Regions from separate parts of the Microbacterium sp. As-52 genome, predicted to be linked through region 2. Evidence: predicted binding sites of a transcription regulator. Region 2 holds the regulator's gene; the other holds the start of a gene.
What was found. The regulator LexA, encoded in region 2, represses DNA repair genes until DNA is damaged. The targets are predictions, from matches to a motif close to TCGAACANNTGTTCGA.

Region 1 (3,208 bases), 870 kb from region 2:
TGCGCACTTCATACGATCGCTGTCGTCCGTCGTCGTCGACGGCTGCCGACGACGCGCCGATGATCGTCGGTTCGCTGCGCGGGATAGTCATGATCTCCCCATTGTACGAGCCGTTGCTGAGCTGTCGCGGCGTCCCGGCATCAGTCCGAGTCGACGAACCGGACCCCGGACGTGGAACCTCCGAAGGAGTTCTCCCGCAGCGCAGCCTTCGCGGCTTTCATCGCCACGGCTCCGTTGTAGCCGCGTCGTGAGAGCTGGCCCACCAGCCGCCGCAGAGCCGTGTCGTGATCGAGCCGACTCATCGACCGCGCCTTGCCGCGAGCGAACTCGAGCGCGCGATCTTCATCGTCGTCCGGCAACTCGTCGAGAGCGCCGTCGATAACATCGCGCGGAATGCCCCGCTGCGCGAGTGCGCGAGACAACGCGACCCGTCCCTGTCCCTTCCGCTCGACGCCCGATGTCACCAGCACGGCAGCGAGGGCGGCGTCGTCGAGATAGCCGCGTCGGGAGAACTCATCGATCACGTCGTCGACGACCCCACCGTCGAGGCCGACGCCTCGCAGGACCTGCCGGGCCTCCGAGATGGACAACGATCGCGCCCGCAGCTTACGGACGAGAGACTCCTCCGCGGCCACACGCACCTCGTCCGACGATGCCTTCTCGTCGGCGCCGGCATCGTCGCTCTCTCCGCCGCCGAGTGCGCGAAGGTGAGGAGCGGACTTCGTCGGGCGCGTCGACGCTGTGGCGGAACTGCCCCTGATCCCCCGCGCGGGATGACGATCGCTGGGAGTACCCGCGTCGGACGCGTCGATGTGCGAGACACTGTCCGGAGGGGCATCCCAGGTCGTGCGCCAGACCGCCGCGTCGCTGGCGCGGGGATCGTCCGTCGACTGGTCGTCGCCTTCCGCCAGGCGAGGCGGCGGCGTGTGCGTTTGCTTCTTCGACCCACCGCCGAAGAGGGGGATGATGGGGGCGATCCGGTCGGGATCGCCCCCACGCGTGTCGTTCATCAGGCCGGACGACGCTCAGCGAGCTCGTCTGCAGCTGCCGGTACCGAAGCGGGGCCGCCGATACCGAGCTTCTGCTTGATCTGCGTCTCGATCGCCAGCGCGATATCGGGGTTGTTCAACAGGAAGGTGCGCGCGTTCTCTTTGCCCTGGCCCAGCTGGTCGCCGTCGTAGGTGTACCACGAGCCCGACTTCTTCACGATGGCGTGCTCGACGCCGAAGTCGATCAGGCTGCCCTCACGGGAGATGCCGACGCCGTAGAGGATGTCGAACTCGGCCTGCTTGAACGGCGGCGCCATCTTGTTCTTGACCACCTTGACCCTGGTGCGGTTTCCGACGGCGTCGGTTCCGTCCTTGAGGGTCTCGATACGACGGATGTCCATGCGGACCGAGGCGTAGAACTTCAGCGCCTTACCACCGGCGGTCGTCTCGGGCGAGCCGAAGAAGACGCCGATCTTCTCGCGAAGCTGGTTGATGAAGATCATCGTCGTGTTGGTCTGGTTCAGGCCACCGGTGAGCTTACGCAGCGCCTGCGACATGAGTCGCGCCTGCAGACCGACGTGCGAGTCGCCCATCTCGCCCTCGATCTCGGCGCGGGGCACGAGCGCCGCCACGGAGTCGATGACGATGAGGTCGATGGCTCCCGAGCGCACGAGCATGTCGGCGATCTCGAGGGCCTGCTCACCGGTGTCGGGCTGCGACACCAGGAGCGCGTCGATGTCGACGCCGAGCTTCGCGGCGTAGTCGGGGTCGAGCGCGTGTTCGGCGTCGATGAACGCGGCGATTCCGCCTGCGCGCTGAGCGTTCGCGATCGCATGCAGGGTGAGGGTCGTCTTACCCGAGGACTCCGGTCCGTAGATCTCGACGATTCGACCACGCGGGAGGCCTCCGACGCCGAGAGCGACGTCGAGGGCGATGGAGCCGGTGGGGATGACCGCCACGGGGGCGCGCTCATCGCTGCCCAGCCGCATGACCGAGCCCTTTCCGAACTGGCGATCGATCTGGGCGAGGGCGGTCTCGAGGGACTTCTCGCGGTCGGCGGGTGATGGCATGATGTGCTCCTTCTGCGCGCGTGATGCCGCCTGTAGGCTGTCGCGGCTCTCCCGGCTGGGAGAAACTCTCCGACAAGGCGTAATGGCTCTTCGGCTTGTTTTCCACCGTAGGAGAGGCCACCGACATCGACGCGGAGAGCTCACATACCGTGCAGAACAGATTCCCTGAACCACTTGTGCAGAAGACTACGCCCGCTTCGAACAGATCTTCGACGACACGCCGTGAATCTCAGGTCGTTTCCCGTAGGCATCGGAGATCGACGAACGACTCAGCGTCCGCGCGGCTCCTGCCGACCGACGCCGTGTCGCCTGTTCTCCGGAACGTCCATCTCGACGCACAACGCCAACCAGATGTCGCGTGGTGGGGTTCCCTCGGCCAGCGCCTCGAGCGCTGTTCGACCGCCGACAGCGCTGAGCGTCAGGTCGTTCACCAGAGAGGACGCGCGCGCCTGAAACTCGGTCTCGACGGCGCGAAGGAACTCACTACGACGCATGGCTTCCCCGACCGGGGATCAGTGCAGCGAAAGCTGAGGTTCGATCGACGCGACGAGGTCGTCGGGAACGACGTCCGGGAAGACCTGGATGCCCTCGAGCACCGAGATGCGGTCTCCGACCTCGCGCATGATCGTCGAAATGGGAACGTCGAGCGCGTCGGCAACGGAAGCGAGGATCTCGCTCGACGCCTCCTTCTGCCCACGCTCGACCTCGCTGAGGTAGCCGAGCGCAACCGACGCCTTGCTTGCGACCTGCCGGAGCGTGCGCCCCTTCTGCAGGCGGAAGTCCCTCAGCACATCGCCGATTTCCTGTCGTACAAGAATCATCGGAACCTCCTCCCCATGTGATCGTTCGAGGTCTCCCCCGATGAGACAGCCAGTCTAGTACCCCTGGCATGCACAGAATCTACCCCTGCACTCTGTGGTTTAAGTGTGAGCACATCAGAGATAACCACCCCGGCGGTCCTGCTATTCCGCCAGCATCGCGCGCAGTTCTTCGAGCGCTGCCGCGACCGTCTGCGCGCGGATCGAGTCGCGATCTCCGAGGAAACGGAAGGCCGTCGTCCTCATCGCCGCCGGCGTCGCCACGCCGATGTGCACCGTGCCGACCGGTTGCCCGTCGGGGGAATCCGGACCGGCGATTCCCGTCGTCGAC
Region 2 (3,208 bases):
GCACCCGGGTGCCGTGGACCGCATCGACGCTCACATGACCGTCGCCGGGGAACTCGATGATGCTCTCGCCCCCTCCGGTGTCGATCACGACGACGTCGTCGCGCCCGTTCGTGCGGACGGCGACGATGCGGCCGTCCTCCAACGGCTGATACCAGCGGTTGCCGAGCACCCAGAGCCCGTAGCCCGTGTCGGCATCGGACGGGGCCAGCGGCCGCGGGGATCCGGAAGGCGTCACCCCGTCGATGGCGATGCGGTGGAGTGTCCAGCGGTCATCGGCGATGTCGGCGAAGACCAGTTCCGTGTCGCTGAGCCACTCGGGCTGCAGCGCCGCTCGCGAGGGGATCGTCCGCGGGAGGCCTCCGTCGACCTCGGCGATCTGCACGCGCGCGCTCTCCCACGGCATCTTCCCCCGTTCCCAGGCGACCCACGCGGCGCGGGTCCCGTCAGGGGAGAATGCGGGGTGGGCGAAGAACCCCTCGCCCTGCACGATCACGCTGACCGCGGACTCGTCTTCTGCGGCGGAGCCGTCGAGCGGGATCTCGACGATCGCGCGGAGGTGCGGTGTGGTCGAGAGGTCTTCGCGCACGGCGAGCAGACGTCCGTCCTGCACGCGCAGACCTCCGTGCGCGGGACCGGCAGCGGTGAGCGTGACGAGATCCCCGTCGGGGGTCAGGCGGCGCACCCGCTGGTCTGAGGCGTCGACGAAGTAGAGCGTCCCCCGATCGTCCGCCGTCCAGGCGCCGCCACCGTATTCGTGCACGCGGGAGCGGGCGTTCCAGGGCGCGGGGAGGACCTCGGCGCCCGTGGAACTCCGTACCGTCACCCGTCCCTTCTCGGACGGCACCGACTCACCCCACCAGATCTCCGTGCCGACGAAGCGGGCGCCGTCGATGCGAGGAGAGGACGCCGCGACTGATGCCGCGGAGAAAGGCGAAGGCCAGGAACCGTAGGGGGACGACGTCATGCTTCGAGCCTATGGGGCGCTGGCACGAGCGTCACGCGGGGCGCACACGAAGGCCCTCCAGGGAACCGGGAGGGCCTTCGTCGTGCTCTCGTCTCAGACCGCGCGGAGCACCGCCACGATCTTGCCGAGGATCACGGCTTCATCGCCCAGGATGGGCTCGAACGCCGAGTTGCGCGGGAGCAGCCACGTGTGGCCGTCGCGACGGCGCAGCACCTTGACGGTGGCCTCGCCGTCGAGCATCGCCGCGACGATCTCGCCGTTCTCGGCGCTGTTCTGCGAACGGACGACGACCCAGTCGCCGTCGCAGATGGCGGCGTCGATCATCGACTCGCCGGAGACCTTGAGCATGAACAGGTCGCCCTTGCCCACCAGCTGGCGGGGGAGCGGGAAGATCTCCTCGACCTGCTGGTCGGCGGTGATCGGCACACCCGCGGCGATGCGTCCGACCAGGGGGACGAGTGCCGCATCGCCGACCGGTGTCGCCACGTCGGCGGGATTCTCGGTGCTGGCCCCCGGGAGGTCGATGAGCACTTCCATGGCGCGGGTCTTCCCGGGGTCGCGACGCAGATAGCCGCTGAGCTCCAACTGCCCGAGCTGGTGGGTGACGCTGGAGAGGGACTTGAGACCGACGGCGTCGCCGATCTCGCGCATGCTCGGCGGGTAGCCGTGGTGCGCGATCGAGTTCTGGATGACCTCGAGGATCGCCATCTGCTTCGGGCTGAGGCTCTTCCGGCGGCGCGTGCGCGGTGCCTCCGACTCGGGGGCAGAGTTCTCGCTCATGGTGCTCCTTCAGTGCGTGATCCGACGTCCCTCTTCGAATGTCGGAGGCCCGTGGTGGGGTGTCCTTATCGAAACCGTATCCGAGAAACGGGCCGATCTGGAAGATCTGTTCGAGCGTGTCGGCTCATTTCCGGATTCGGTTTCGAAGAATACTTGACAGATGTTCGAACTCGAAGATATCTTCGGTACGTAGCTTCGCATTCACGGCTCCCGGCCGAGACGGGAATGCGAACGCTACGCCAACTTCCCCGGCGGCCTCACCGCTCCGGGACAGGCTAAGGAGCACCACATGAGCAGCATCAGCTTCAGCACCGCAGCAGTCATTCCGGCGTCGACCCGTCCCACGACGCGACTCCGACTGACGACGCGTGGCCGCGCCGTGCTGCTGGCTTTCGCCTCGGTGCCGCTCGCGATCGGTATCGCCTTCGCGGCGCTCAGCGGTGGCAGCGCGATCGCTTCGGGAGCAGATTCGGCCGCCGTCAGCGTCGAGACGGTGACCGTCATGCCAGGAGACACCCTCTGGTCGATCGCCACCAGCGTCGCTCCCGATGCCGACCCGCGCGACGTCATCGGTGAGATCAGCCGGATGAACCTGCTGCGCGGTGGAGAACTCCAGATCGGCCAGACGCTCGCCATCCCGGCCCAGTACGTGAACTGATCCGGCGGCGGCAGCACAGCAGCAACTTTGCGTCATCGAGGCAAGGCGCCGCTTAACATGGGAAGGGTGACCCTCTCCCTCAACGATCTCCCGCTACGCGACGATCTTCGCGGATTGACGCCATACGGCGCTCCGCAAGCGCCGCTCCCGATCGCGCTCAACGTGAACGAGAACACGCATCCGATCCCCGACGCGGTGGCGAGCGACATCCTCGACGACATCGCCGTCGCGATCCGCGACGTCAACCGCTATCCGGACCGGGAGTTCACGACGCTCCGCGAGTCGTTCGCGGAGTACCTGGGGCATGGGCTCACACCGGAGCAGATCTGGGCCGGCAATGGCTCGAACGAGGTTCTCCAGCACATCCTCCAGGCTTTCGGAGGTCCCGGGCGCACGGCGTTCGGTTTCGCGCCGACGTATTCGATGTACCCGCTCATCGCCCAGGGGACGGGAGCACGCTGGATCGCCGGCACGCGTCAGCCCGACTACACGATCACCCCGGACGAGGCTGCCGAGCAGGTGCGGGCCGCCGATCCCGATGTGGTCATCCTCTGTTCTCCCAACAACCCCACCGGCACGCCGCTCGGGCTGGACGTGATCGAAGCCGTGTACGACGCGGCCCGAGGCATCGTGATCGTGGATGAGGCGTACCAGGAGTTCGCGCCGCGCGATGCGATCTCCGCCCTGACTCTGCTCGACGGACGCCCGCGTCTCGCCGTCTCGCGCACCATGAGCAAGGCCTTCGCCTTCGCCGGGGCCCGGGTCGGGTACCTCGCTGCCGACCCCGCCTTCATCGACGCGTTGCG

Region 1: a site for LexA is predicted at 2,257-2,272, ahead of recA (recombinase RecA). Genes of this name have one in related genera too.

Annotation. Positions count from the first base shown of each region.
Region 1 is NZ_CP188171.1:3,581,742-3,584,949, reverse strand. It holds gene miaB (tRNA (N6-isopentenyl adenosine(37)-C2)-methylthiotransferase MiaB) at 1-91, opposite strand, end outside; gene ACLFA2_RS17290 (regulatory protein RecX) at 141-1,010, opposite strand; gene recA (recombinase RecA) at 1,010-2,059, opposite strand; gene ACLFA2_RS17280 (DUF3046 domain-containing protein) at 2,329-2,553, opposite strand; gene ACLFA2_RS17275 (helix-turn-helix domain-containing protein) at 2,572-2,880, opposite strand; gene ACLFA2_RS17270 (CinA family protein) at 3,022-3,208, opposite strand, start outside.
Region 2 is NZ_CP188171.1:498,706-501,913, reverse strand. It holds gene ACLFA2_RS02430 (S9 family peptidase) at 1-964, opposite strand, end outside; gene lexA (transcriptional repressor LexA) at 1,058-1,744, opposite strand; gene ACLFA2_RS02420 (LysM peptidoglycan-binding domain-containing protein) at 2,034-2,402, shown strand; gene ACLFA2_RS02415 (histidinol-phosphate transaminase) at 2,460-3,208, shown strand, end outside.